One region of the Nocardia sp. CA-136227 genome, then DNA from elsewhere that is predicted to be linked to it. Evidence: riboswitches for the same ligand, from Rfam matches in the RefSeq annotation. Region 1 holds a riboswitch; the other holds the start of a gene.
What was found. Region 1 has a riboswitch for ZMP and ZTP ahead of glyA (serine hydroxymethyltransferase). Riboswitches for the same ligand answer to the same signal wherever they lie in the genome.

Region 1 (14,836 bases):
CGTCGCTCATCGCGACACGGCGGTAGTTGCCGGGAATGTCTGTGCCGCGGCCCTGATTCGGCTTACGCTCGGCAGATGGCGGAGCTACCCGAGCTGAAGCAGGATCCGGTCACCACCGTGCGCGAATTCTTCGCCGCGCTGGAGATGAACATCGTGCCCGAGGCCCTCGAACTGGCCGACCCGGGCATCGTCTGGAAGAACACCTCACTGCCCGACGTACGCGGTATCGACCGGGTGCGCTGGGTGCTGGGCCTGTTCAACAACCCGCGCTTCGGCTTCCGGGCCGATATGCACCACATCGCCGCGACCGACGACGGGGTGGTGCTCACCGAGCGCACCGACTACCTGCGGGTGGGCCCGATCGAGATCGCGTTCTGGGTGTGCGGCACCTTCGAGTTCCGCAATGGCCGCATCACGCTGTGGCACGACCATTTCTCGTGGGAGAACGTCCTGCGCGGCACGGCGACCGGCGTGGTGCGCGCGATACTCCCGCACTGAACCGCGAAGGCGCAACGGCTGCCCCGTGAAAGCACAACGCCCGCCACGATTCTCGCGGCGGGCGTCGGCATCGAAACCGCGCACGAGGCGCGGCGTCAGGCTGGGTGCCCCGGCGATTCCGGGGCGCGGCAGGCGGTTCGGTCGCGGCCGCCGTTCAGGCGCGTTGACCGATCCACCCGCGTCGGCTGGTTCAGGGGCGCAGGTGGGCCAGTTCGGCGCGCGCCTTCTCCCCGTCCTCGCCGAGGTCGGTGCGGGTGAACACCTTCCACTGCTCGAGCAGCGGTCCGAACACCAGCTCGGGCTCCTGGGCGCGGTCGTAGATCCCGGCCGCGGCCAGCACCTCGTCGCTGGAGCGGCCGTCGGACAGCTCGATCACCGGCACCTGGAAGTCGGCGACGCGATTGGCGATGGCCCGCAGGGTCTGGTCGGGGGCCAGGTCCAGGGCGGCGGAGATCAGGTTGGCGAAGAAGACGGCCTGCAGTTCGTCGTCGGCGGCCAGGCGGTCGGCGATGGACGCGACCATGATGTCGTCGGCGAGGCGGGCGGTATTGCGGTGCCGGACGGCGGCGGCGGCCTCTTCGAAGGCGGCCACGGCGAGCACCTCGAGCAGGTGCATGCCGGGACGGTTGAAGCTGGCGGTCATGGCCGCCATGCGCATGCGCTCCAGCGCGATGGGGTCGACGGCGCGGGTGACCATGAGGAAGTTGCGGATGAGGATCTCGTGCCGGTTCTCCTCGGCGGTCCAACGGCCGACCCACCGCCACCACGGGCCGGTGCGCAGGTACTTGCCCAGCTCACGGTGGTAGGAGGGCAGGTTGTCGGCGATCAGGACGCTCACCGTGAGGGCGGTCTTGGCGACCTCGCTCAGCTCGGATTGCGCCGGGTCCCAGTCGGTTCCGCCCATGGCCTGGAAGTTGCGGCCGTCGGACCACGGCACGTAGTCGTGGGGCTGCCACTCCGGGCTGGCGTCGATATGCCGCGTGAGGTTGTTCTCCACCTCCGCGGCGAGTGAATCCAGCAGGTCCCGATCGGCCAAAACGTTGTGCACGCGAACAACCTAGCGGCAGATCGGCTACCGCGGGGATATTCGCGAGTATTTCGTCTTCGCTATGGCCGTTCCCGGGTCCGGGACGCCCGCGCGGGACGCCCCGGATCGGCCGGGCTACTTCTCGGTGACCGCACCCGGCCGGAGAGCGCGTCGCTCTCCGGCCGGGCGGGTCGACTACCTACCGAATGTCAGGCATTCGGTCCGAACTCCTCCAGCATCTCGGTGACCAGCGCCGCGATCGGCGACCGCTCACTGCGGGTGAGGGTGACGTGCGCGAACAGCGGGTGCCCCTTGAGCTTCTCGATGACCGCGGCCACGCCGTCGTGCCGGCCCACCCGCAGGTTGTCGCGCTGGGCCACGTCGTGGGTGAGCACCACCCGCGATCCGCTGCCCAACCGGCTCAGGACGGTGAGCAGCACATTGCGTTCCAGCGACTGCGCCTCGTCCACGATCACGAAGGAGTCGTGTAGCGAGCGCCCGCGAATGTGGGTGAGCGGCAACACTTCCAGCATGCCGCGCGCCTGCACCTCCTCCATCACCTCGGGGCTGGCCAGCCCCTCCAGGGTGTCGAAGACGGCCTGCGCCCACGGCCCCATCTTGTCGCTCTCCGAGCCCGGCAGATAGCCGAGCTCCTGCCCGCCCACCGCGTAGAGCGGGCGGAACACCACCACCTTCCGATGCGTGCGGCGCTCCAGCACCGCCTCCAGTCCGGCTGTCAGCGCCAGCGCGGATTTACCGGTACCGGCCCGCCCGCCGAGCGAGATGATGCCGACGCTCTCGTCCAGCAGCAGATCGAGCGCGATCCGCTGTTCGGCCGAGCGCCCGTGCAGTCCGAACGCCTCCCGGTCGCCGCGCACCAGCTGCACCCGTTTGTCCGGCGTGACCCGGGCCAGGGCGCTGCCGCGCGGGCTGACCATGCGAATCCCGGTGTGGCAGGGCATGTCCCGAGCCTCGTCGAGATCGATGATCGAATCGGCATAGAGCTTGTCGACGGTGGCCGTGGCCACCTCGAGCTCCACCATGCCGGTCCACCCGGAGATCACGACATCCTGGGCGTGGTATTCCTCGGCCTGCAGGCCGACCGCACCGGCCTTGACCCGGAGCGGAATGTCCTTGGATACCAGTGCGACCCGCTGGCCCTCGGCGGCCAGGTTGAGCGCGCACGCCAGAATGCGGGAATCGTTGCTGTCGGTGCGGAATCCGACGGGCAGTACCGCGGGGTCGGTGTGGTTCAACTCCACCTGGAGTGTCCCGCCCTGGGTGCCGACCTGCACCCGTTGATCGAGCCGACCGTGCGCCAAGCGCATATCGTCCAGCATGCGCAGCGCCTCGCGAGCGAACCAGCCGAGTTCGTGGTGGTGGCGTTTGGCCTCGAGCTCACTGATCACCACGAGCGGCAGCACCACGTGGTGCTCGCCGAAGCGGGTCAGGGCCCAGGGGTCGGACAGCAACACCGACGTGTCGACTACGAAGGTTTTCGGTCCGGAATCGGACAACTGCGAGGCGCGAACTCCCCGTGTCGTGGGCCGCGGGCTCTGGTCAGAGCCGGCGTCCCTGGTGGGAGCGTTGACGGAGCGTGCATCAGTCACGGTGGGCTCCTTTGCCACTCGCGCGACACCGCGCGAGCGTTCTCGCTGGGCCGGTCAGCCTTGGGGTCGTACGACCCGAGGGCCGGGTGCCGGCCCCCTCGTACTGAGTTGCTCAGTCACGATCAGGACCTCCCGTACGAGCCACACCTACGCGGCCCGCACCCCCGACGCTACCGCCGAATTCGCGATCCGGCCGCCGGACTATCGGGCGCATTCGTGAAGATCGGGTTAACGGGAGTCCCGTTAGGGTGTTTCGCCCAATTCCGCGAGAAGTACCGGGACATGGCTGTGCTCCGGCTCTTTCGTAGCCGTGACCAGGGTCAACGGACCGGTCGCGGCCTCCTCCCGGAGGTGCGCCAGACCTTCGCGGGCCGCATCGGCCCCGAGCTCGATTCGATACTTGCGCTCGAACTCGGCACGGCGTGTCTCCGGCGCGGCGTGATACCACTTGCGAAGTTCGTTCGACGGGGTCACGTCTTTGGCCCATTCGTCAATGGCCGCTTGCTGTTTGCTGATGCCGCGCGGCCACAGCCGGTCCACCAGCACGCGGTGGCCGTCGGCGGCATCGGGGGCGTCGTAGACGCGCTTGACCCGGTATCCCGGTTGCTGTGTCATGTGCTCCATTACAGTCGAGACCATGGCCGAAACTCCGGATCTGGCGACGCTGTCCACCAAGGAATTGCACGACCGCGCCGTGAAGCTGGCCGCCCGCCGCGGCGACGTCAAATTCCTGTGGCAGCTGCTCAAGGCGATTCCCGGCGCCGAGGTGGCGGCGGGCAAACAGGGTGAGGGCGAGGTCGACATCTGGAACACCGCGGCCCTGCTCGACGACTACTTTCACGCCGGGGAAGGCAAACTGGGCGAGGTGCTGCGGCCGATGTACATGGACTACCTCACCAAGCACGCCTGAGGCGTCAGCGGAATTCAGCCGGTCGGCGTGCCGTGCAGTCCGGTGAGCACGGCACGCACGAACGGCGCGAATCCCTGCGGCCCCGAGGCGAAGTCCTTCATGTGGACGGTGGTGCGGTCACTGGATTCGAAGACGGCGCGCACGATGCTCAGCCGGTCCTCGAGGTCCAGGCCCGCACCCATGATCACGTGGTCGATCGGGGTGCGCGCCAACATGTCCCGCAGATCGGCCGGCCCGGTGCCCGCGTGGATGTCGACCTCCGGTAGGCCGACGCGCTCGCGCACCTCGTCCACCACGGCCGACTTCAATCCCAGCAGCAAAACGGTGGTCGTCATCCCCGCCTCCGATCCCCTTGCAGCATAGGCCGTTCCGTCGCGGCGGTCCTACACTCCGAGAATGAGCGCTGATGCCACCGCGGAGCTGATCGTCTACCGGCGTCCCGGCTGCCCCTATTGTTCGCGCATGCGCCGGGTCCTCAACCGGCACGGCATCGTTCACCGTGAGATCGACATCTGGCAGGACCCCGACGCGGCGGCGTTCGTCCGCTCGGTGGCCGACGGCAACGAGACCGTGCCCACGGTCGTGTTCCGCGACGGTTCGACGGAGCGCAACTGGGTCAACCCGCATCCCAAGGAGTTGATCGCGACCGTCTCCGCCGACGCGCCCCAGCTCACCGGCGGCCCGCGCAGGTTCTGGACCTTCTGAAACGACGAGCGCCCGCCGCGATCGTGAGATCGCGGCGGGCGCTCGGCCGTTCGGCGGGGATCAGCCCAGCAGACGCCAGTCCTCGAGGCCGTCGTACAGCGGGAAGTCCTGAGCCAGCTTGGAGACGCGCTGACGCAGGGAGTCCAGGTCGCCGGAGCCGGTCAGCGCGGCGGCGATGATCTCGGCGACCTCGGTGAACTGCTCGTCGCCGAAGCCGCGGGTGGCCAGGGCCGGGGTGCCGATGCGCAGACCGGAGGTGACCATCGGCGGGCGCGGGTCGAACGGAACCGCGTTGCGGTTCACGGTGATTCCGATCTCGTGCAGGAGGTCCTCGCCCTGCTGGCCGTCGAGCTGCGAGTTGCGCAGGTCGACCAGCACCAGGTGGACGTCGGTGCCGCCGGTCAGGACGGTGATGCCCTTGTCCTTGGCGTCGGTGGCGGTCAGGCGCTCGGCGAGGATCTTGGCGCCGGAGATGGTGCGGGCCTGACGCTCCGCGAACTCCGCGCTGCCGGCGATCTTGAAGGCCACGGCCTTGGCGGCGATGGCGTGCATGAGCGGGCCGCCCTGCTGGCCCGGGAAGACCGAGGAGTTCAGCTTCTTGGCGAACTCCTGCTTGGCCAGGATCAGGCCGGAGCGGGGGCCGCCCAGGGTCTTGTGCACGGTGGAGGACACGACGTCGGCGTGCGGGACCGGCGACGGGTGCAGCCCGGCGGCGACCAGACCGGCGAAGTGCGCCATGTCGACCCACAGGTACGCGCCGACCTCGTCCGCGATCTCACGGAAGGCGGCGAAGTCCAGGTGGCGCGGGTACGCCGACCAGCCGGCGACGATCACCTTCGGGCGGGTGTCGCGGGCGATCTTGCGGACCTCGTCCATGTCGACGCGGTGGTCTTCCTTGGACACGCCGTAGGCGTGCACCTCGTACAGCTTGCCCGAGAAGTTCAGGCGCATGCCGTGGGTGAGGTGGCCGCCGTGGGCCAGGTCCAGGCCGAGCAGCTTCTCGCCCGGGTTCATCAGCGCGGACAGGACGGCGGCGTTGGCCTGCGCGCCCGAGTGCGGCTGGACGTTGGCGAAGTCGGCGCCGAAGAGCTCCTTGACGCGGGCGCGGGCCAGATCCTCGACGATGTCGACGTTCTCGCAGCCGCCGTAGTAGCGGCGGCCCGGGTAGCCCTCGGCGTACTTGTTGGTGAGCACGCTGCCCTGCGCCTGCAGGACCGCGCGCGGCACGAAGTTCTCCGAGGCGATCATCTCGAGGGTGTCGCGCTGGCGAGCGAGTTCGCCGCCCATCGCGGCCGCGACCTCGGGGTCGAGTTCGGCGAGGGACTGGCTGTTCACAGAGGCGCTCGTCTGGGTCGTCACGCCGCCGAGTGTATTGGCCGCCGCCGCGGAGTCGGTCAGTGGGTTCAGGGAATCGTGCATGGCGCACCTCCGTCGTCCGGGTCCCCCGAATCGGGATTCGGGGATCGCCAGGCACCCAGGCGCGCGGTGCCGGACTTGGGGTGCTTCCCGGTGGTTACTTCCACCTCGAGTGCGCCAGTCGCGGTCCTCCCATCCTAGCCAACCGCGTTAACAGTCCTTCGAGTGGACAGAATCACAGATCCAGGCTATGGCGGAGCAACAAATCTCGGTAAGGTGACGCACGACTGACCCAGATGGGTCAGTGTCCTTGCCCCTACTCACATTTCGAGGATTCATCACATGCTGTTCAACATCGCGACCGGTGGCCCGACCGACATCCTGTTCACCCTGCTCCGCACCCTGTGCACCGCCTCCAGCGGCGGCGCGTCCTGCAACGCCTGGGGTGCCTGACCCTTCCGGACTTTTCGGGGAGTACCCCTCACATGCGGCGGATCGCGCCGGGTGTGAGGGGTTCGTCCAACAGACGGCGGAACCGCTCGGACCGCTCGGCGGCATCGCCCGCCCGATCCAGCCAGCCGCCCAGCAGTCGATAGCCCTCCACATAGGTGGAGATGTAGGCCCGCCACAGCGGTGAGGACAGGAAGCGCAGCGACTGCGTGGCCCGCTCCGGCGTGACCAGGCTCCAGCGCTGCAGATACTCCGCGACCTCGGTCGAATCACGCTTGCGGTCGTGCAGCAACAGCGCCGCATCCTGGCGGACGCTCAACAGGTTCGCCGACGCCGTCGAAATCCGCTCGGCGCGTTCACCATCGAAACGCAGTCCGAGATCGGCGTAGATCTCCTGCGCCCAGCGGCCCCAGCCCGGGCCCACGATCGACTTCAGGGCCAGATCGGCCAGCCCCTCCGCCATCAGGCACTGCGGGGTGTTCACCACGAACAGCGTCTGCTCGTCCTGCCCGGCGCCGACCAGTCCGGCCTCCTTGCGGCAGTGCTCGGTGTGGTGGCCCGGGTAGGACTCGTGCGCGATCAGCCCGGGCAGATGCGACAGGTGCTGCTTGAGATCGGAGTTGATGGCCACCCGGGACTGGTAGTCGCCCAGGTAGTAGTTGAAGCCCGACCACGGCTTGTCGCCCACCACTTCGTATTCCACGTGCTCGTTCTCGGGCAGCGGGTAGCGGTCGCGGACCAGCTCGCGCAGCGCGCCGGAGAACGCGGCCACGCATTCCCGCAGGCGTTCGGGCGGGATCTCGTCCTGGCGGCGGTGCGCGGAGATGCGATCCAGCAGCGGGCCGTCGCCCGGCAGCACCTCGTCGAGCTGCCGGTGCGCCTCGCGGTAGTCCTCGGTGTCGCCCGGGGCGATGTCCACGTCGAAGTAGGCGCTCACCTCGTCGACGAAGGAGATGTCCTCCCCCGCGAACTTGCGCCCGGAGCACTCCAGCGCCCGCAGGTGGACGTCGAGGAATTCGACCCGCTCGTCGGACAGGCCCGCGTCGGGCAGTTCCTTGCGCAGGCCCGCGGCCCGGTGCGCGAGCTCGCGCGGTTCGGGCACGGGCGCGTTCTCGACCTCGCGCCGCAGGGCCGGGTCACCGGTGTAGGCGTCGACGAACCCCTCCTCCAGCCGGTCGAAGGCCAGTCCCAGCCGCAGATACTCGGTCACCAGGGGATGCGCTGCCATATCTCGACCCTAGGGGATGCGGTGCGCGCGAGCGGCCCGGATCCCGGTGCCGCGCAGCCTCACCCGACACGCCCGACGGCTGTGATGTCGCCTATCTCACTCTGGTTACCGGCCAGTAGCAACACCTGGTGTTCACCTCGATGTTGGAGCCGAGCACAATTCGGCTATGCGTGGAGTGTTGGCGACGCGGAGCGAGTGTCAGATCCGAGGACACGAGTGTCGAATGCAAGGACACGAGTAATGGCACGGATGAGCGAGCCCAGCCCCTACGTGGAATTCGACCGCAAGCAGTGGCGCACCCTGCGCAAGGCGACTCCCCTGGTGCTGACCGAAGAAGAACTGGTCGGCCTGCGCGGTCTCGGGGAGCAGATCGACCTCGAAGAGGTCGCCGAGGTCTACCTCCCATTGGCCCGACTCATCCACCTGCAGGTCGCGGCGAGGCAGCGCTTGTTCGCCGCCACCGCCACCTTCCTCGGCGAGACCCACCCCGACCGTCAGGTGCCGTTCGTCATCGGCGTGGCGGGCTCGGTCGCGGTCGGCAAGTCCACCACCGCGCGTGTGCTGCAGGCGCTGCTGGCGCGCTGGGACCACCATCCGCGGGTGGATCTGGTCACCACCGACGGATTCCTGTACCCGACAGCCGAACTCACCCGGCGCGGCATCATGCACCGCAAGGGCTTCCCGGAGTCCTACGACCGGCGCAAGCTGCTGCGATTCGTCACCGAGGTGAAATCCGGTGCGTCCGAGGTGTGCGCGCCCGTCTACTCGCACATCGCCTACGACATCGTGCCCGGCGAATACCACTGCGTGCGCCAGCCCGACATCCTCATCGTCGAGGGCCTCAACGTGCTGCAGACCGGTCCGCGCCTGATGGTGTCCGACCTGTTCGACTTCTCGGTCTACGTCGACGCCCGCATCGAGGACATCGAGAAGTGGTACGTGCAGCGCTTCCTGTCGCTGCGCAAGACCGCCTTCCAGGACCCGAACTCGCACTTCCACCACTACGCGAACTTCAACGACCAGGAAGCCACCAACCAGGCCAAGGAGATCTGGCACAACACCAACCGGCCGAACCTGGTGGAGAACATCCTGCCGACCCGGCCGCGCGCGACCCTGGTGCTGCGCAAGGACTCCGACCACACCATCAACCGGCTGCGGCTCAGGAAGCTCTGAATCTCGTGCCTCGCTGCGTGTCCGCAGCGAGGCACAGGGTGGGGGGCGGTGAGTCCGAACGTCCAGGTGATGGGTCAGAGCGTCCAGGCGGCGTCCAGGCGCGCGCCCACATCGATGTCGGTGGCGGCCTTGATGTGCGGCTTCTCGATCTCGGTGGCGATGTAGCGCGCCACGAATCGGCGGATCTCGTGATCCACGCTGGCGATGATGCGCAGCAGCTCGCCGCGGCGGGTGGCGCTGGCCACATTGATCCGCACATTGCTGGGCTGCGGGTCGGCGATCTCGATGAGGACCCGCAGAGGTTCGGCGGTGCGGACGGTCAGATGCAGGTGGATGGTGCCGTCCACCCGGAACGGGTAGCGGTCCACCGCGAGGTCGATGAGCAGGTCGACCTTGAGCGGGATCACCAGGTCGAACGAGATGATGTCGTCCATTTCGCGATTGAGCCGGGGCTGCCCGAGCCGCACGGTCGCCGAGAGTTTGGCCAGTTTGCCCGGTCCCGCGCCGATCGGCCCGAATTCGAAGGCCTCCCCGGTGAGCTTCCCGAACGCCCCGGCGATCCGCTCCGGCGAGGCGGCGTACTCGAGGAATCTCCGCCCGAATTCCTCGTAGCTCAGGTACGGCACCGCGACGACCTGGGATTCCGCTAGACCACTCGAGTCCTCACGCAGCTCGCTCATACCACCAGACGGTACGGCAGCGACCGTCCCGCGAACGTCGAAGCCGTTGCACTGCAACGGAACCGTTGACCGACTGTTGTCTACACGCCGAAGCGGCGGTGCCGGGCCGCGTAATCACGCAGGGCCCGCAGGAAATCCACCCGCCGGAACTCCGGCCAGTACGCCTCGGTGAACCAGATCTCCGAATAGGCGCTCTGCCACAACAGGAATCCGGACAAGCGCTGCTCACCGGAGGTGCGGATGACCAGATCCGGGTCGGGCTGGCCCGAGGTGTAGAGGTGCTGGCCGATGGCGTCGACGGTGATCGACTGCACCAGATCCTCGCCGGTCTCGCCCGCGTCCATCTCCTGGCGGACCAGGGAGCGGACGGCGTCGGCGATCTCCTGGCGGCCGCCGTAGCCGATAGCCACATTGACGTGCACGCCGGTGCGGCCCTCGGTGCTCTTGGCCGCCTCGCTCAGTCGCCGCGCGAACTCGGCGGGGAGCTGATCGAGCGCGCCCACGATGCGGACGCTCCAATCCTGTTCCGGCGCAGACAGTTCGTCGACGACGTCGGTGATGACCTCGAAGAGGGTCTCCAGCTCGTCGGAATCGCGGCCCAGATTCTCGGTGGAGAGCAGGTAGAGGGTCACCATCTCGATGCCGGCCTCACCGCACCAGCCGACCAGCTCAGCGATCTTCAGCGCACCGACCCGATGGCCGTGCGAGATGTCGCTGAACCCGTTCTCCCTGGCCCAGCGGCGATTACCGTCACACATCACGGCGACGTGCCGCGGATGTTGCTTACCCGCCAGCTGCCTGGCCAGCCGTGCCTCGTATACGCGATATGGGAGTCCACGCACCTGACCCACAAACTTCACGGCCGCAACCCTACGCCCCCGGAACGGTTGGCGGAGCGACCGGGACATAGCCGCGAAACATGGGAGGCCCTTGGTGACGACACCCACTCGACGGGCGTGAACGATCTAACCTACGGTACCGTAGGTTACCGAGGAGGAAACTAATGGCCGAGGCAGTGCAGCCCGTCGAACCGGTGGGTCTCATCGAAACCGTCCGCGACGAACTGACCCTGATCAAGCCCCGCCTACGCGGCTGGATCCATGCCTGGGCTGTCGGTGTCGCCGCCATCGCGGTGATCGTGCTGGTGTCGGTGGCGAGCACGGTGTCCGGGAAGGCCGCGTGGTCGACGCTGGTCTACGGCATCACCGTGTGCGGGGTGTTCGGGATCAGCGCCACCTATCACCGGGTGAACTGGAAGACCACGCGCGCCCGCATGTGGATGAAGCGGGCCGACCACTCGATGATCTTCCTGTTCATCGCGGGCAGCTACACGCCGTTCGCGCTGCTCGGGGTGCGCGGGACCGCCGGGAACGTGCTGCTCGCCATCGTGTGGGCGGGCGCGCTGGCCGGGGTGGCGCTGAAGATGCTGTGGCCCACCGCCCCTCGCTGGGTCGGGGTGCCGCTGTATCTCTTGCTCGGGTGGGCGATAGTCCCGGTGGCCGGGACGCTCATCGGCAATGTCGGCTGGACGCCGGTGATTCTGCTGCTCGCGGGCGGCATCGCCTACAGCGTGGGCGGCATCCTGTACGCCGCGCGCTGGCCCGATCCGTGGCCCGAGGTGTTCGGCCATCACGAGTTCTTCCACGCCGCAACGGTGATCGCGGCACTGTGCCACTACGTCGCGGTCTGGCTGGTCCTGCTGAGCTGATCGAGTAATTCCCCACAAAGGTGCAATCTCGGCCGAAAGTTCCCTAGAGTCTGCGACGTGACCAGCAGACTCATCCTGTGGGCGCTGCGGGCGCCGGGGGGTCTGTCTGCTGTCGTCATGGCGTGCAACCTCGGCGGCCTGGCGGTGATCACCACCGAACTGTTCCTGAGCGGCTTCCTGAGCCGGCTCGGTTCGAACTGGATCTCCACCTTCATCGGGGTGTCGATCTATCCGGCCATCGGCGCCCTCGCGGGCATCGTGCTCGCGGTGCGCGACCGGCGGCACTACTTCGGCTGGCTGGACCAGCATCGGCCGCCCACCGAACACGAGGCCCGGCGACTGCTGCGACTACCGCTGGCGATCACCATCCGGGCGCTGGCCATCTGGCTGCCGGGCGTGATCGTGGCGGCCGCCATCTTCGCCCACGCCACCGAGGACCGCGGTTTCCCGGTGGTGCTGTCGATGTTCACCCTCGGCGGACTGGAGTCGGCGGCGCTCACCTATCTGATCGTGGACCGGCTGATCCGGCCGACCATTCCGGTCGTGGCCGAGGTGCTCGACGAGACCGCGCACTGGAGCAATACGGTGCTGGCGCGCGTGCTGGTCACCTTCGCGGTGGCGGGCGCGGTGCCGCTGCTCATGCTGATCACCGTGCTCGCCGATCCGTCGACCGACAGTGACGACCGCATCCGGACCGGCATCTATCTGGCCATCGTCGGGCTGTCCGCGGGCGTGGTGGCGACGGCGGCGCTGGCGCGCGCGGTGGCCACGCCCATGCACACCTTGCGTGACGCGCTCGACCGGATCGCGCACGGCGATCTCGAGGCGCGGGTGACCATCAACAGCACCAGCGAGATCGGTCGGCTCGAGCATTCGGTGAACGAGCTGGCCGCCAATCTCAGTGAGCGCGAGCGCATGCGGACCGTCTTCGGGCGGCACGTGGGCGACGAGGTGGCGGAGCGGGCGCTGTCCGGCAGCCCCAGCCTCACCGGCGACATGCGGGAGGCGACGGCCCTGTTCGTGGACGTCACCGGTTCGGTGGCGCTGGCCACCGAGCTCGCCCCGCACGACTTCGTGGCCAAGCTCAACCGGCTGCTGACCATCGTGGTCGCGGCCACCGAGGACAACCACGGTCTGGTCAACAAGTTCGAAGGCGATGCGGCGCTGTGCATCTTCGGCGCGCCCATCGCCCTCGACGACAATGCCACCCCCGCGCTGAAGGCGGCCCGCCGCATCCGCGACGAGGTGGCCGCGCTCGGCGAACTCGAGGTGGGCATCGGCATCGCCCGCGGCTGCGTGTTCGCCGGTGACGTCGGCACCGACACCCGCCTGGAATTCACGGTCATCGGCGACGCGGTCAACGAGGCCGCCCGCCTGACCACCGAGGCGAAACTGGTCCCCCGCCGGATTCTGGCCTCTCAGGCGGTCATAGAAGCCGCCTCCGACGCCGAGCGCACACAGTGGATCCTGCACGACACTCTCCACCTCCGCGGCCGCAAGGAACCCACTCCGGGCTGGACCGATGTACCGGCCGTCGTGCCCGCGTCCCCCGCGTCGATCCACCGCAACGGCACCGCCCCGCAGGACGACCCCCGGCCGGCCGCACCCCAACCCCCCGAACCCGCCGATCGCTGATCATTCATTCCGCGCGAACGTGGGGTGCGAACTCGACGGGACCTGGCAATACTTCGATGAAACAGATGACCTCAACACGCACCGGACTGTAAGACCGCCCAGTACCTCCGGGCAACGGAATATGCGCGTTGGCTATACCAGGCCCATCCGCCGGGCCCTTCGATCCCACTGTCGTACTACCGGATCGGCGAGGACTCGTACCCGAGGGTGATTCCCAGCGAGACCGAGAGTCCGACAGTGAGTGCATGGAGGAGATCGGCGCGTTCGAGCGGAAGTCGGCGGCGGGATGGGAGCGGCCCGAGCGGGCGGTGCTCGCGTATCGGGCGGTGGTGGTGGCCCTGGTCGCCGGAGTGGCGGAGACGCTGGTGCGGGCGGCCCAGGTGCTCGAGGATCCCGGGATCGGACTGTCGGGTGTCGCGGCCGGGCTGGGGGTTCGGGCGGCGATCTATTTGACGGTGTTCTGGCTCGCGGCACGCATGTTGTTCGGAAGCCGATGGGCGCGCGCGATTCTCGTGGTCGGACTGGGTACCGTCGGGTTGGCTTCGCTGGTGGCGGAGCCGCTGAGCGCGCTGCTCGACGCTGATTCCACGGGTGCGCTGTTCACCGGCTGGACCCCGGCCTCCGTGCTGATCGGGCTTTTTCGCGCCGCACACATCCTCGCGGTCCTGGTCGCCGTTCCGGCCGCCGTGCTGGCGGGAAACCGCGTCCAGGCCATGCGATCTCGCGTGGCCTGACCATCCAAACCCGCGCCCGCGCCTCAACTCGGCGGCGCGGGCGCGGGAGGACTGCGGGCGAACCGTCAGGCCGATTGCGGCGGAAGCAGACCGGCGCGGACGTCTTCGACCGTGGTGACCGGGAGGTCGCAGACCGAGCCGCGGCAGATGTAGGCGGCGGAGGTGTCGCGCACCGGCGGGCGGTCGGCCAGCAGGGGCTGGGAGTCGACGGCGCCGGAGACGATGACCGAGCCACCCGGAGCAGCGGCACGGGCAGCGGCCACCAGCGTTGCGGCCCAGCCGGATTCGCCGTCCGGGCCCGCCGAGATCGCCACCTGGATGGGCCCGCGCAGTGCGGCCTCGGCCACCGCGAGCCAGTGCCCCGCCGAGCGGGGCGCACGAGCCAGCAGAACCGCACCCCGCGCGAGGGTTTCGTCGGCGAGCTGCCGGTAGCGGGAAGCCCGATCCGGGTCGGCGAGCGCGGAGGCCGTGAGCAGGGCCTCGGCGAGAACCGAAGTCCCCGAAGGGGTTGCGCCGTCCAGCGGATCGCGCGGCCGGGTCAGCAGGGTCTCGGCGTCGTCGGCGGTGTCGAACCAGCTCCCCGGGGTGTCCGCGTCGGCGAAGTGCGTGATGGCCGCGTCGAGGACGCGCTGCGCCTCGGCGAGCCAGTCCCCGCCGGCGGTCTGATGCAGCGCGAGCAGTCCCAGCGCGAGCCAGGCGTAGTCCTCGAGCACGCCCGCCGCCGTACCGGGCACACCGCCCAGCGAGGCGCGGCAGACCCGGCCGGCGGTCACATGGGTGTCCAGCAGGAACCGCGCGCACCGGACCGCCGCCGCGATCCACTCCGGATGCCCGTGCGCGGCACCGGCTTCCGCGAGCGCGACGATGGCCATCCCGTTCCAGGCGGTGACCACCTTGTCGTCCCGCTCGGGTTGCGGCCGCTTTTCCCGCGCCGCCGACATGGCCGCCCGGATGGCCTCGAATCGCTCGTGGTCCACGGGTTTCGGGTCGGTGTACCGCGTCAGCACCGAGGTGCCGTGCTCGAACGTCCCGGCCGTGGTGACGCCGAAGATCTCCGCGGCCCAAGCCCCGTCGAGCGCTCCGAGTACCCCGTTGAGTTCCGCGGGCGTCCAGACGTAGGTG
Region 2 (14,836 bases), 2.6 Mb from region 1:
GCTACGGCTCGAACGTGAGCGGCGTGCGATGGGCCTACGGCCGCGCCGACCGCCCCGGCGCCGCCGAGGTCGAGGTGGACGGACGCGCGATCACCGTCACCATCGCCGACACCGGGTGGTGGGTGTGGGTCGATCCGGTCGTCGAATCGAACTGAACGACACCAACACCGGAGTCCAGCGGCCCGGACGTCCATGATCTGCTGCCCGGTCGCCTCGGCGACCGTCGGCAACTGAGCGGTGATCTCGGCGGTCGGCGGCGGCATACGACCGTCGACCGACGCGATCCGCGATCTCACGGGTGCGGGCATCCCACACGGGTTCCCGTGTCAGGAGCGCCTTTTCAGAGGCGTTCGATGATGGTGGCGTTGGCCAGGCCGCCGGCCTCGCACATGGTCATCAGGCCGTAGCGACCGCCGGTCTGCTCGAGGTGGTTGAGCATGGTGGCCAGGATGCGGCCGCCGGACGCGCCGAGCGGGTGGCCCAGGGCGATCGCGCCGCCGCGCGGGTTGAGCTTGGCCGGGTCGGCGCCGAGCTCCTGCGCCCACACCAGCGGCACCGGCGCGAAGGCCTCGTTCACCTCGTAGACGTCGATGTCGTCGATGGACAGCCCGGCGCGCGCCAGCACCTTGCGGGTGGCGGGGATGACGGCGGTGAGCATGAGCAGCGGGTCGTCGCCGGTGACGGCGAAGGAGTGGAAGCGGGCGCGCGGTTTCAGACCGAGCTGGGCGGCCTTCTCCTCGCTCATGATGAGCGCGGCGGACGCGCCGTCGGTCAGTGGCGAGGAGTTGCCCGGGGTGATCGACCATTCGATCTCCGGGAAACGGGCCTTGAACTCGGCGTCCACGAAGGCGGGCTTCAGTCCGGCCAGGCCCTCGACGGTGGTGCCGGCGCGAATGGTCTCGTCGGCGCTGATCGTGCCCGCGGGCACCAGTTCGTTGTCGAAGCCGCCGGCCGCGGCGGTGCCGGCGGCCGATCGGTGCGAGCGCGCGGCGAACTCGTCGAGGGCGGTCCGGTCCAGCTTCCAGCGCGCGGCCAGCACCTCGGCCGAGATGCCCTGCTGTACCAGGCCGTTCGGGTATCGGTGCGCGATCGGGCCGCGGTTGGCGTCCTGGCCCTGGGCATTGGAGAACATCGGCACCCGCGACATGGACTCCACGCCGCACGCGATGGCGATGTCGTACGCCCCGGCGATGACACCCTGGGCGGCGAAATGGGCGGCCTGTTGTGAGGATCCGCACTGCCGGTCCACCGTAGTGGCGGGCACCGCTTCCGGGAAGCCGGCCGCGAGCACCGCGGTGCGGGCGATATTGAAGGCCTGCTCACCGCTCTGGGTGACGCAACCGCCGATCACATCGTCGACGAGTGCCGGGTCGATTCCGGTGCGCTCGATCAGGCTGCCCAGCACTCCCGCGAGCAGGGTGGCCGGATGGACTTCCGACAGGCCGCCACCGGATTTCCCCTTTCCGGACGGGGTGCGAATGGCGTCGACGATGACGGCGGAAGTCATGACTTCTCCCTGTTCCCAATGGACGATCCGGGTGCGAATTCCGGTTAACATACGCACTGTACCGCACGACTGGCCACGCCGTCAGTAGCCGGATTTCGGCCTCCCGGCCGCCGTATTTTCGATTGCTAACCTGTTGCTGTGACCACGACCAGCAATCCGACCACCGCCCCCTTCTGGGACCTCGAGATGCGGCTGTCCGCCGTGTTGTCGGTGTTGGCCGGATTCATCGGCGCGGCCGCGTACGCCCATTCCGAGGGCTACTTCGTCACCTTCATGACCGGCAATACCGAACGCGCCATCCTCGGCAACTTCGCCGGCGATCACACCCTGGCCGTGGGTGCGGCGTCGATCATCGCGTGCTTCCTGGCCGGCGTCTTCATCGCCTCGATCTGTCGCCGCTACTGGTGGACCAACCATCCGCACGGCGCGACCATGCTCACCACCGTCGCGCTGGCGGGCGCGGCCATCGTCGACAACATCCTCGACGAGCGCGGCATCGGCCTGGCCCCCATTCTCTTCGTCGCCTTCGGCATGGGCGCGCTGAACACCTCGTTCGTGAAGAACGGCGAGGTGTCGATCCCGGTCAGCTACATCACCGGCACGCTGGTGAAACTCGCGCAGGGCATCGAGCGGCACGCCTTCGGCGGCGGTACCGTCCGCGACTGGCTCGGCTATGCGACGCAATACTTTTCGTTCAGTCTGGGCGCGCTCATCGGCGGCCTGGTCGCGGTGGTCGTGGACGGCGCCTACATGCTCAACGCCGCCGTCGTGGGGTCACTGCTGGTGGCCTCCTACACCTGGCGAGCCGACGTCCGCTGGGTGCGCCGCACGGTCCGCCGGGCCGTAGACGAGAGCTGAACCGCGCGACACGGGCAGGTCACAGCAACACAACACATGGCTAATTGACCGCAAATGCGGCGAACTGGTCATATTCTGCAAAACATGACAACCAGCAAAGAGGGAGTTTTCGAGGGGCCGGTTCAAACACTGGCCCGCAGCGCGTGGCAGTCGATCCTGGTCACCGGCATTCTCTCGGTGGTGCTGGGCATCCTGATCCTGGTGTGGCCCGGACCGACCCTGGTGGTCGCGGGCGTCCTGTTCGGTATCTATCTGCTCGTGTCCGGCGTCTTCCAGCTGATCGCGGCATTCGGCCTGCATGTCAGCGCCTGGATGCGGGTGCTGTCGTTCATCACCGCCATTCTGTCGTTCATCCTGGGCTTCTTCTGCTTCCGCAACGAGTTCCAGGCGATCGGCCTGCTCGCGTTGTGGATCGGCATCACCTGGATCTTCCGTGGCACCGCGGTACTGGTGGCCGCGATATCGGACTCCGCGCTTCCGGGCCGGGGCTGGCAGATCCTGTTCGGCATCCTGCTGATCGTCGGTGGCGGTCTGCTGATCGTCGAGCCGTTCCGCTCCATCACCACCCTGGTCGTCGTGGTCGGCTGCTGGCTGATCGTGATCGGCATCTTCGAGGTGATCTCGGCGTTCCAGGTCAAGAGCACGGCCAAGCGCGTCGCGGCCAACCTATAACCCTTCGACAGTGAGAATGGCGGTCGCCCCGGATTCGGGGCGACCGCCATTCTCGTTGCCGGGCACACCGTTTCAGCGCAGCGGCCGCTTGGGCCGCTTGTCCATCAGCCGCAGGATCAGCGGCGTGAAGATGAGCTGCATGGCCAGATCCATCTTCCCGCCCGGCACCACGATGCTGTTGGGCCGCGACATGAACGAGTCGTGCAGCATGGACAGCAGATACGGGAAGTCGATCACCTTCGGGTCGGCGAAGCGGATCACCACGAAACTCTCGTCCGCGGTCGGAATGGTCCGGGCGGTGAAGGGATTCGAGGTGTCGACGGTCGGCACCCGCTGGAAGTTCACATAGGTTCGCGAGAACTGCGGGCAGATGTGTTTCACGTAGTCGGGCATGCGTCGCAGAATGGTGTCGATGATGGCCTCGCTGGAGTAGCCGCGTTCGGTCTTGTCGCGGTGCACCTTCTGAATCCACTCCAGATTGATGATCGGCACCACGCCCACCAGCAGGTCGGTGTATTGCCCGACGTCGACGTCCTCGCCGACCGCGGCCCCGTGCAGGCCCTCGTAGAACAGCAGGTCGCTGCCCGGCGGCAGTTCCACCCACGGGGTGAAGGTGCCCGCGGGCTGTCCGTAGGGTTTGGCCTCCTCGTCGTCGTGCAGGTAGCGGCGCACCGCCCCTACGCCGGTGTCCCCGTAGTCGCGGAACAGCGTCTCGAGTTCGGGGAGCAGATTCGCTTCCGGCCCGAAATGCGAGAACGTGAGATTGCGCTGCTGTTCGGCTTCGGCCATGGCCAGTTTCATCTCGTTGCGGTCGTAGCGATGGAACGAATCCCCTTCCACGATGGCCGCGTTGATTCCCTCGCGGCGGAATATCTCCTGGAAGGTTCGCGTGACGCTGGTCGTCCCCGCACCGGACGACCCGGTGATCGCGACCACGGGATGTTTGACCGACATGGCACCTCCTCGATTGCCGGACAGCAGGTTTCGCGCGCCCGGCCGTTCAATGACGGGCCGCGCGGAACAGTGAGCGGGAACCGAAGAGCGAGGCGTCGAAGCTGGGCCCCTCCTCCGGTTCGCGGTGATAGCGCTCGATCCGCTCGACCTCGTTGCGGGAGCCGAAGATGAACGGCACCCGCTGATGCAGTTCCTCGGGCCGCACGTCCAGGACGCGTTCGTGCCCGGTGGAGGCCGCTCCCCCGGCCTGCTCGACCACGAAGGCGATCGGATTGGCCCCGTACAGCAGCGAGACCCGGCCCGGCCGTTCGGGATTGCGGGTGTCGCGCGGATACATGTAAAGCCCGCCGCGGGTGAGGATGTGGAAGGTGTCGGCCACCAGCGAGGCGACCCAGCGCATATTGAAGTCGCGCCCGCGCGGCCCGTCCACGCCTTCGAGGCATTCGTGGACGTAGCGGCGCACCGGGCGCTCCCAGAACCGCTCGTTGGCGGCGTTGATCGCGAATCCGGAGGTGTCGTCGGGGATGCGCATGCGCGGGTGGGTGAGCACGAACGCGCCCACCTCGCGGTCGAGGGTGAACCCGTCCACGCCGCTGCCGGTGGTCAGCACCAGCATGGTGGCGGGCCCGTACAGCGTGAAGCCCGCGCAGACCTGCTGCACGCCCGGCTGCAGGAAGTCGTGCCCGGCGGGGACGCGCCCGTCCTCGGGTGCGCGCAGCACACTGAAGATCGTGCCGACCGGCAGGTTCACGTCGATATTGCTCGACCCGTCGAGCGGATCGAAGGCGAGCAGGTATTTGCCGCGCCGGATCTCGGTGGGCACCTGATGGCATTCACGCATCTGTTCCGACACCAGGGCGGCGAGCGGTCCGGTCCACTGGCTTTCCGACACCATGATGTCGTTGGCGATGGCATCCATCTTGCGGTGCACCGTGACCGGCAGGTTGTCGGCATCGGAGGCGCCCAGGGAGCCGACGATCGCTCCCCGGGTCACTTGATTCGCGATGATCTTGGTGGCGGTGGCGAGCACGTTCAGCAGCGCCGAGAACTCCCCGGAGGAGCCGGGATGCTTGTGCTCCTGCTCGATGGTGTACCGGGTCAGGGTCTTCAATCCTTCGGGCACAATCCCTCTCATTCCCTCATGGAGATGCCCCCTCGTCGGCGAGGGCGTCCGTGAACACACTGCTGCCGAGGACGTCGCTGTCCGTCAGGGTGATCAGATCGGTGCGGCCGACCGGCCGATGCAGTTCGACCAGGCGTTTGGCCTGCCGCAGCCGGCAGCGGTCGAGGGCATTGCGCACGCTGCGGGCATTGGCGAAGCGGGGGCGGGCCATGCGCAGCTCCAGGTAGCGCGAGAAGGCTTGCGCGGCTTCGGGATCGAAGCGGAAGTTCTCCTGGCGCACCATGAGCTCGGCGATGGCCAGCAGCTCCTCGTGGGTGTAGTCGGGGAACTCGATGTGGTGGGCAACCCGCGAGGACAGGCCGGGGTTGGCGGAGAAGAAGGTGTCCATCCGGTCGGGATAGCCGGCGAAGATGACCACCAGGCTGGTGCGCTCGTTCTCCATCTCCTGCAGCAGGATCTCGATGACCTCCTGCCCGTAGTCGCGCTCGTTCTCGGGGCGGAACAGGTAGTAGGCCTCGTCGATGAACAGCACTCCCCCGGCCGCCTTCGCGAGCGCCTCCTTGGTCTTGGGCGCGGTGTGGCCGATGAACTGGCCGACCAGGTCGTCGCGGGTGACGGTGTGCACCTTGGGTTTCCGGATGTAGCCGAGGGCGTGCAGCATCTCGGCCATGCGCAGCGCCACGGTGGTCTTGCCGGTGCCGGGGCCGCCGGTGAAGCTCATGTGCATGGTCGGGCGGGTGGCCTGCAGGCCGAAGCGCTGGCGGGCGCGATCGATGAGCAGCAGGGCGGCGATCTCGCGGACCCGGCGTTTGACATTGGCCAGGCCCACCAGTTCGGCGTCCAGGCGGGTGAGGGTGTCCTCGACGTCCTTGCCCGCGACGTCGGTCGACAGGTCCAGGACGGCGTCGTCGGCCAGCGGTTCCAGTAGGTGGCCGGCCGCCACGGTGTCCTCTGGTCGGGGAGACGCGTCGGCGGCCGTGCCGCGCAGCGGGCCGGGGCTCGTGGCCCCGGGCCGATGCATCTGGAACCCGCCCGCCGGGCGGCCGGCTGCAGGCTGCCGGCCGTCCGATGCCGCGGGGTGTTCCGAGCTCACGATAACCTCCTGATCCGAAAGATGTTCAGCCGCCGTATCTTTGGCCGGATCGCTGATCCGACGAGTAGGCGTGGAAGCCGTAGCGCTGGCTGCGGTCCGCGCCCTCGGTGCGGTCGAGGCGGAAACCGGGTTCGTCGGCCGGGCGCTGCACGATGAAGCTCAGCGCCGTGGTCTGGCGGCCGTAGGAGGCGTCGTAGGCGTTGACGCGAATGTAGTGCCGCGGGAACGTGGCCCGGCAGGCGTTGATCTCGGCGAGCACACCGTCGGGCTCGTCCAGATCGAACAGGGGCAGGCCCCACATCTCCCAGTAGTTGTTGCGCGGGTGCGGATCGTCGGTGTACTCGATCGACACCGGCCAGTTGTTGAGCAGGGCGTAGCGGACCTGGGCGGCGATCTCGGTGTCGTCGAAGTCCGGCAGGTGCGAGAAGGTGCCTTGGCGCAGATGCATGGTGGCTCGACTTTCAGCGGGAGGCCGTGGGGACGGCGTCGGGGGCGTCGGTGGAGGTGTATTCGAAGGTGACGTCACCCCAGGTCTGCAGGGCGACCTCGAGCGGGCGGCAGCTCTCGGCGGAGCGGCGCAGCACGTCCGGGCCCTCCTTGAGCAGATCGCGACCCTCGTTGCGTGCCTTGACCACCGCTTCGAGCGCGACCCGGTTGGCCTCCGCGCCCGCCGCGATGCCCATAGGGTGTCCGATGGTGCCGCCGCCGAACTGCAGGATGGCGTCGTCGCCGAACAGGTCCAGCAGCTGGTGCATCTGGCCTGCGTGGATGCCGCCGGAAGCGACCGGCATGACGCCGGGCAGGCTGGCCCAGTCCTGGTCGAAGAAGATGCCGTTGACCGGGTTCGTGGGGATGTGGTTGTCGCGCAAGGTGTCGTAGAAGCCGCGCACGGTGTGCGGGTCGCCTTCGAGTTTGCCGATGACCGTGCCCGCGTGCAGGTGGTCGACGCCGATCAACCGGCACCACTTGGCCAATACCCGGAAGCTGACGCCGTGCGTCTTCTGGCGGGTGAAGGTGGAGTGCCCGGCCCGGTGCAGGTGCAGCAGCATGCCGTTGGTGCGCGCCCACTTCGAGATGGACTGCATGGCGGTGTAGCCGACCGTCAGGTCGATCATGATGATGCAGCTGCCGAGCGATTTCGCGAACTCCGCGCGCTCGTACATGTCCTCCATGGTGGCGGCGGTGACATTGAGGTAATGGCCCTTCAATTCACCGGTTTCGGCGATGGCGCGGTTGACGCCCTCCATGGCGAACAGGTAGCGGTCACGCCAGCGCATGAACGGCTGCGAGTTGATGTTCTCGTCGTCCTTGGTGAAATCGAGTCCGCCCTTGCAGGCCTCGTACACCACACGGCCGTAGTTGCGCGCGGAGAGCCCGAGTTTCGGTTTCACCGTCGCGCCCAGTAGCGGTCGGCCGTATTTGTTGAGGTACTCGCGCTCCATCACGATTCCGTGCGGCGGACCCTGGAAGGTCTTGACATACGCCACGGGAATACGCATATCCTCCAGCCGCAATGCCTTCAGCGGTTTGAAACCGAATACATTGCCGATCACCGAGGACGTGAGGTTCGTGATGGAGCCCTCCTCGAAGAGGTCCAGATCGTAGGCGACGTAGGCGAAGTACTCGCCCGGGCGACCCGGCACCTCCTCGACGCGGTAGCACTTGGCCTGGTACCGGTTGTGCGCGGTGAGGCGGTCGGTCCAGACGACTGTCCAAGTGGCGGTGGAGGATTCACCGGCGACGGCCGCCGACGCCTCGATCGGGTCGACGCCGTCCTGGGGCGTCACCCGGAACACCGCGAGGACGTCGGTGTCCTTCGGCTCGTAGTCCGGGTTGTAGTATCCCATCGACGCATACGACTGCACGCCCGGATCCCACCGGCTGCGCTGATCATCGTCAGATCCGGCCATCTTTCCTCCTGCGAACCGGGTTGGGTCACTTGCGATTCCCAGGATGACGGGCCCGTTAACGACAAACAATTCGATTGTTTCTGTTCTCGCTCAACCTTTTCGTCGGGTTTGCTACCGTTGAGTATGGGTACGGTGAGCGCGGTGCGCATGGAAACCTTTCTCGCCGTTGCCAAGCACTCCAGCATTCGCCGCGCCGCCGCCCAGTTGCACATCACCGAGGCCGCCGCCTCCGCGGCCGTAGCACACATCGAGAAACAACTCGGCGCGAAACTCGTGACCAAATCCGGGCGCGGCATCGCGCTCACCGAAGCCGGGCGGGTGTACGCCGATTACTGCCGCAGCATCCTCGGTCTGATGAAGGAAGCGCACGCCGCCGTCCGGGAGGCCGAGACCGGCCGGCTGCGCATCGGCGTCGTCGCCACCGCGGGCGAATACGTCCTGCTCCACCTGCTGGCATCGTTCCGAACCCGGTATCCCGACATCGAACTGGGCCTGTCGATCCACCCCCGCGACGTCCTGTTCCTCGAACTCACCCACCACGAAACCGACCTCGTGGTCGCCGGCCGCCCGCCCCGCGACACCGGCCTCGTCACCCGCGCCCGCCGCCCCTGCCAACTCGTCGTCGTCGGCGCGCCCTCCCGCTGGCCCGACCCCTGTGACGCCACCTGGCTCCTGCGTGGCAAAGGTTCGGGCACCCGCGACACCACCCTCGCCCTCTTCGACCGCCTCCAAATCCATCCGCCCACACTGACTCTCGGCACCCACGGCGCCGCCCTGGCCGCCGCACGCGAGGGTCTCGGCATCACCCTCATCCACTCCGACGCCGTTGCCGCCGATCTCGCCACCGGCCGCCTGGAGATCCTGCCCGTCGAGGGCACTCCCCTCACCCGCCCCTGGCACGCCGTCACCACCCGCACCCCCACCCCCGCCGCGCGTCTGTTCCTCTCCCACATCACGGACCCGGATCGAGTCGGCGACAAAGCATTTCGTGGTGTCTGAGGTCGTCGAATATTCCCTGACAGGACACTGTCGACGCTGTACTCTCCTCGCAAACGGAGCGGTACGTACTCCGGTTTTCGGCCCAGCCGGGGGAGATGATTCATGGCTGGCGTACTCGATGGTGCCCGCTTCCATACGACGGTGGTCGTCGCGCTGCGACTGGCCGCGGTCGCCAGGGCTCCGGCTCCCGTCGACACGGGTGACCTGCTGGTGGCATTGATGCGAGCGGACGGATCGGGTGACTGGTCGCGAATCTGCTTGGACACCGGCGATGCCGATGCGATCGAGCGCAAGGGGATGATCGACCGCCCGAGCCGCGGCGCGGGCCGGTGGGAGAACGCGCGCCTCACCGATCAGTGCGCGATCGCCCTGGATGTCTCCGGCCGCTTGGCGACCCGGTACCGCCTCTGGCCGATTCCCGTCGGGTTGGTCGTTCTCGGATTGATCGCCGATGAGTCCGCGGCGGCCGCCCGCGCGCTGCACAGCGGCCTGCAACGCCGCGAATTATTGGACCGCGTGCAGTCGGATGTGCTGGGTTCGATGCTCGACGGCATCGAGTACACGCTGCCGACAGTGCTGCGCGAGGCCGGTGGGGCGCCCTATGCCGCGCAGCCGGTTCACCGTCCGCCGCCACCGCCGCGGGCACCATCCGCCCCTCGAACGAGGAACGTCCCCCACCGCCCGGCGCCATACGCAGAACCGGGAAAGCGCGAATCCAACCTGATCATGCTGGCGGCGGTGGCCATAGCAGGCATATTCGTCTTCGTACTCGCCATGGCGCTACGCGAGCCCCACACGGACCCGCCCGCCCGACAGCCCAATTTCACCCTCGACCGCCCCAGTTTCGTCCAGCCCACCTTCCCCTACAGTCGCCTACCGACGCTCGTCCCCCCGGTCCTGCCGACCCGGCCACGCTGACTGCGGCATCGCTTGTGCCGCGGTCAGGTGCCGGTCGCCGGGAAACCGGTCAGTGGTGGAACATGCGGAGGTCGGTGCGCGCGAGGGTGATCCGGTGTTCGCGGCAGGCGTCGATGATGGCGTCGGCGCGCAGGGCTCCGGCGGGTTCGATGATCGCGGTGACGCCGTGGGCGGCGGCGACGTCGACATTGTCGCGGAAGGGCAGATAGCCGTCGGAGACGAGCGTGAGGCCCGAGAGCTGACGCGTCCAGGCGCTGAGGTCGGGGGCGGAGGTCGGCTTGGTCAGCAGGTCCGCGAGTTCGGTGTGCTGGGTGGCGGTGAGAGTGCCTGCGGCGAGGGCGATCCGCCAGTTCAGGCGCTCCTGCCGGGGTAGGGACGCGGGCAGTGGCAGCGCGCGGATGGCCGGGTGACGGCGGTTCCACCAGGTGCGGGCCTTGGCCCCGGCCAGCAGGGTGCAGTCCACCCGGGACTGCTGGCCCGCCCCGACGCCGTCGGTCATGCCGTCGCGCACCAGGACCACCGTGTTCGACTGCGTGTAGCGGGCGGTGATCATGCCGAGCAGCGCGTCCGAGACCACCGCCTCGGTGAGGGCGGGCCCATCGGCCACCCGGATCAGCTCCGCGGTGATGGGCTGCCGGTCACGGTCCTGCTCGAGGATGACGCCGAAGACGGTGCGGCTCTCGGTCTCCGGCGGCCGGTACGCGGGATCGACCTCGACGACCAGGAAGCGGCCGCCCTTCTTGCGGGCCAGCTTCGCGACGGTCCCGGGCGCGTAGCCCGGCGCGATGATGCCGTCGGACACCACGCCGCCCAGCAGGTCGGCCAGTTCGTCGTCCACGGGCGCGGACACCGCGATCATGTCGCCGTACGAGGAGCGCGGATCGGCGTCGCGAGCGCGAATGTAGGCGGCGGCAACCGGTCCGAGGCCGGTGTCACCCAAACCCCAGGACTCGCGGAGGGTTTCGTCGAGCTCCCCGTCGAGCGCCGCCCCGGCCGGTGAGACGTGCTTGAACGAGGTTGCCGCCACCCGGGCGGTCGCGGCCTGTGCCTCAGCGACCAGCTGCCAGGCGTTGATCAGGTCGAGGTAGTTGATCAGCGACGCGGAACCGTGCAGCACGCGAATGTGTTCGGCGCTGCCGTCGACCACGCGGGCTCGCTGATGGGGATTCATGCCGTACCGAAGATCCATGATGGTGCCCACTTCCCGAACTCGAGTTCGGGAGCACCCAGGCGGACGACGCTCCGATTATGCGCTTCCTCGTGGTCTTGTCCACGTCACGCCAGTCGCGACACCACTGTAGTGCACGCTTCCGGTGGGTTTCGGGACCGAGCGGGTGGCGGGTCGCCCGCCTCGGTGCGGGTGCGTAGAATCCTGTTGTGTCAGAACAATTTAGAGTGCAGCGGGCCGTTGCCGCATCGGCGGCCGAGATCTTCGCCATCCTGAGCGATCCGCAAGGCCACGTTTCCATCGACAGCTCCGGCATGCTGATGGCGGCCAGCGGAGACCTCGTCACCGCCACCGGCGACACGTTCGTCGTGCACATGGATCGCGAGGCTCTCAACGACTACCCGCTCGGTCTGTACGACGTGACGGTCGAGATCGTCGCATTCGAACGGGACAAGCAGATCGCCTGGACCGTTCGCGGCCGAGTCGAGCCGGGCCACGTCTACGGCTACTACCTCGAGCCCATCGCAGCGGGCACTCTCGTGACGTCCTATTACGACTGGTCCGCGGTCCCCCAGGAATTCAAGGACGCCGATATCTTCCCGGTGATCCCCGAAAGCGCCCTCCGTGCCACCCTCGGCATTCTCGCCCGCACCGTCGCCCCGGGAAAATCCCGGCCGGAACTGCCCTCACAGTAGGCCTGGGCGACCGGCCGGGTTCAGAAGGTGAACTGGTCGCCGTAGCCGGTGGTCTGTATGACACCCTGCGCAGTGCTCACCGTGGTGGTGACGAAGGGGACCGCGGACACCGGCGAAGCGCACTGCGCGACGTTCAATGCGGCGTTGTTGAACATGATTTGGAACGGGAACATGGTGCCGCTGTCCAAGGCGGCGGTCGCCGTGGTCGCCGTGGTGACCTGGCCGGGCCCCATGGTGGCCGTCAAGACTTCCGTCACACCCAGCGCCCCGCCCACACTGGGTCCGAGACTGATGTCGGGCGCGGTGACCGAAGCGCTGGGCGTGACCGTCCCGCTCGGCGGGCTGGCGGAGGCGCTCCCGGGGGTCACCGACGGGGCGATGGCGGCAGCCAGGCCTTGGTTGGGTTCGATGCCGACGGTGACGCCGCCGGCCACGCTGATTCCGCAGCCGAGGATGAACCCCGCGACGGCCTGACCGGATGTGATCGGGCCACCGTCCACGGTGACCGAGTAATTGCCCGACATCTGCGCGGCATGGGAGAACGTCATCAGGAAGTTCGGTGTCCGGTTTCCGGGCGGATTCACCTCGACGCTGTCGACCGACGCGACAATATGCACTCCCGCGCCGGAAACGTCCCCGCCGGGCGGCTGAGCCCCGACCGCATCGGCACCCCAGGCCCATAGGCTCGCCAGGGTGACACCGGCCACGGCTGTTACTGCCGCGGAGGCCATGAGCGCATGTCGCATAACCGGATCCTGTTCTCGTTCTCGAAGAGGTGTACGAGCTCGATACCGCAGGCGCATGTCCCGAATAGCAGCGTAACTGCAAATCGTGCCGGACTGGTGCGCTGCGGCTCGCGTGTCGACCGGCGGGAATCGGTGGTTTCACATTTGCGATCAGCCGGGAATCCGTGCCGCGCAGGAGAAGTCGGCACGATACGTATTCCGGTTGCCCGCGGTCAGTTGCCGGGTGGGCAGGCGTCGCCGGAGTGGGCGGGGTCGAGGGCCTGTTCGACCAGGTAGTCGACGGCGGGTGACCGCGGGAGGATGCCGTGGTCGAAAGTGTCTGCGGGGCAGAGGTCTTGGACCCGGATGTTGCGGACGGGGGCCTCGGGGCCGGCGGTGAGGAAGGTGGCCTCCGGTGGGGTGGAGACCTGGTCGGCGCGGCTGGCTATCACGGTGTAGGTGATGCCGGGGTCGGTGTCGCCCGCGGCGTTGAGGTGGCGGATGAACTGGCTGCCGGTGGCCGGGGGTGCGTCCGCGAGCGCGGTCGGCAGGCACACGCCCGCCAGCACGCCGGGTCGCCAGAATCATGATCGCCGTCCGCCGTCGTCCAGTGCTCACGGTGCTCGAATTCCCCTCCGCGAAACCCGTACAACGCTCTGTTTTTGACCGCAAGGCATTCCGCTGAGTGAGGCACGCCCGATTTCGTTAGTTAGCAACATGCAACTATATTGGGGAAGTTCGTTCGTAGACTCGCGGGAGGCTCTGATGGCTGCGGCCCCTACCACCGGATTGGATGCCGGTGACGTCCAGACCATTCGGAGACGACTCCGGATCGAGCACGATCACCCCCGGTACAAGTGGGTGGCCCTGTCGAATACGACGCTGGGCATGCTTATGGTCACCATCAACTCCTCGATCGTGACGATCTCGCTGCCCGACATCTTCCGCGGCATCGGGCTCAACCCCCTGGAACCGGCCAATGTCAGCTACCTGCTGTGGCTGATGATGGGCTTCCTGCTGTCCTCGGCCGTGCTCGTGGTCATGTTCGGGCGGCTCGGCGACATGGTCGGGCGGGTGAAGATCTACAACTACGGGTTCGTGGTGTTCAGCTTCGCGGCCGTGGCCTTGTCGTTCGATCCGTTCACGCACGGCGGCGGCGCGGTGTGGCTGATCGCCTGGCGCGTGATCCAGGGCGTCGGCGGCGCGATGCTGATGGCCAACGCGAGCGCGATCCTCACCGACGCCTTCCCGGCCGACGAACGCGGGTTCGCGCTCGGGATCAATCAGGTCGCGGCGGTGGCCGGCTCGTTCCTCGGTCTGCTCATGGGCGGCGTACTGGCGCAGTGGGATTGGAAGGCCATCTTCTGGGTGAGCGTGCCGTTCGGCATCATCGGCACCATCTGGTCCTATCGCTCGCTGCACGACAATGGCCAGCGCAATCCGGGATCGCTGGATCTGCCGGGCACCATCACGTTCGCGCTGGGCTTGACCGCGTTGCTGACCGGCATCACCTACGGCATTCAGCCGCACGGGGATTCGAAGACCGGCTGGACCAACCCGTGGGTGCTGGGCGCCGTGATCGGCGGCATCATCCTGCTGGCCGTGTTCTGCGTGATCGAGTCCAAGGTCGCGCAGCCGATGTTCAATATGTCGCTGTTCAAGAACCGGGCGTTCGCGCTGGGCAATATCGCCGGGCTGATGTCCTCGCTGGGCCGCGGCGGTCTGCAGTTCATGCTGATCATCTGGCTGCAGGGTATCTGGCTGCCGCTGCACGGGTTCTCGTTCGAGCAGACGCCGCTGTGGGCGGGCATCTACCTGCTGCCGCTGACCGTCGGATTCCTCATCGCCGGACCGGTGTCGGGCAAGCTGTCGGACCGGTACGGCGCGCGGCTGTTCGCCACCGTCGGCATGCTGATCACCGCTCTGACGTTCGTGCTGCTCGTCGTGCTGCCGGTCGACTTCGACTACTGGGTGTTCGCGCTCGTCATCGCCCTCAACGGCCTCGGGTCCGGCATGTTCGCGTCGCCGAACACCGCCGAGGTGATGTCGTCGGTGCCCGCCGCGCAGCGCGGTGTGGCCTCCGGTATGCGCGGCACGCTGTTCAACGGCGGTATGGCGCTGTCGATCGGCCTGTTCTTCTCGCTGATGATCGTCGGCCTGTCGAATACGCTGCCCGACGCCATGAATTCGGGCCTGCAGGAGCAGGGCGTGCCC

Region 2: it holds a riboswitch for ZMP and ZTP, as region 1 does, so the genes downstream of both, ACQP06_RS18030 (hypothetical protein) here and glyA (serine hydroxymethyltransferase) in region 1, are expected to answer to the same signal.

The regions. Positions count from the first base shown of each region.
Region 1 is NZ_CP192081.1:6,528,870-6,543,705, forward strand. Features, by position in the region: gene ACQP06_RS30325 (TetR/AcrR family transcriptional regulator) at 1-26, shown strand, start outside; gene ACQP06_RS30330 (limonene-1,2-epoxide hydrolase family protein) at 76-498, shown strand; gene ACQP06_RS30335 (acyl-ACP desaturase) at 689-1,546, opposite strand; gene ACQP06_RS30340 (PhoH family protein) at 1,735-3,042, opposite strand; gene ACQP06_RS30345 (DUF488 domain-containing protein) at 3,379-3,759, opposite strand; gene ACQP06_RS30350 (hypothetical protein) at 3,773-4,045, shown strand; gene ACQP06_RS30355 (hypothetical protein) at 4,060-4,380, opposite strand; gene ACQP06_RS30360 (glutaredoxin domain-containing protein) at 4,442-4,750, shown strand; gene glyA (serine hydroxymethyltransferase) at 4,811-6,109, opposite strand; ZMP/ZTP riboswitch at 6,216-6,301, opposite strand; gene ACQP06_RS30370 (DUF885 domain-containing protein) at 6,588-7,784, opposite strand; gene coaA (type I pantothenate kinase) at 8,025-8,957, shown strand; gene ACQP06_RS30380 (hypothetical protein) at 9,032-9,637, opposite strand; gene ACQP06_RS30385 (isoprenyl transferase) at 9,718-10,545, opposite strand; gene trhA (PAQR family membrane homeostasis protein TrhA) at 10,641-11,345, shown strand; gene ACQP06_RS30395 (adenylate/guanylate cyclase domain-containing protein) at 11,403-12,980, shown strand; gene ACQP06_RS30400 (hypothetical protein) at 13,226-13,714, shown strand; gene ACQP06_RS30405 (thioredoxin domain-containing protein) at 13,780-14,836, opposite strand, start outside.
Region 2 is NZ_CP192081.1:3,915,191-3,930,026, reverse strand. Features, by position in the region: gene ACQP06_RS18085 (hypothetical protein) at 1-155, shown strand, start outside; gene ACQP06_RS18080 (thiolase family protein) at 341-1,507, opposite strand; gene ACQP06_RS18075 (YoaK family protein) at 1,694-2,365, shown strand; gene ACQP06_RS18070 (HdeD family acid-resistance protein) at 2,450-3,037, shown strand; gene ACQP06_RS18065 (phosphoribulokinase) at 3,110-3,991, opposite strand; gene ACQP06_RS18060 (class 1 fructose-bisphosphatase) at 4,038-5,114, opposite strand; gene ACQP06_RS18055 (AAA family ATPase) at 5,131-6,207, opposite strand; gene ACQP06_RS18050 (ribulose bisphosphate carboxylase small subunit) at 6,233-6,655, opposite strand; gene ACQP06_RS18045 (form I ribulose bisphosphate carboxylase large subunit) at 6,669-8,117, opposite strand; gene ACQP06_RS18040 (LysR family transcriptional regulator) at 8,241-9,116, shown strand; gene ACQP06_RS18035 (hypothetical protein) at 9,219-10,034, shown strand; gene ACQP06_RS18030 (hypothetical protein) at 10,084-11,223, opposite strand; ZMP/ZTP riboswitch at 11,252-11,332, opposite strand; gene ACQP06_RS18025 (polyketide cyclase) at 11,412-11,897, shown strand; gene ACQP06_RS18020 (MspA family porin) at 11,918-12,643, opposite strand; gene ACQP06_RS18015 (hypothetical protein) at 12,856-13,191, opposite strand; gene ACQP06_RS18010 (MFS transporter) at 13,388-14,836, shown strand, end outside.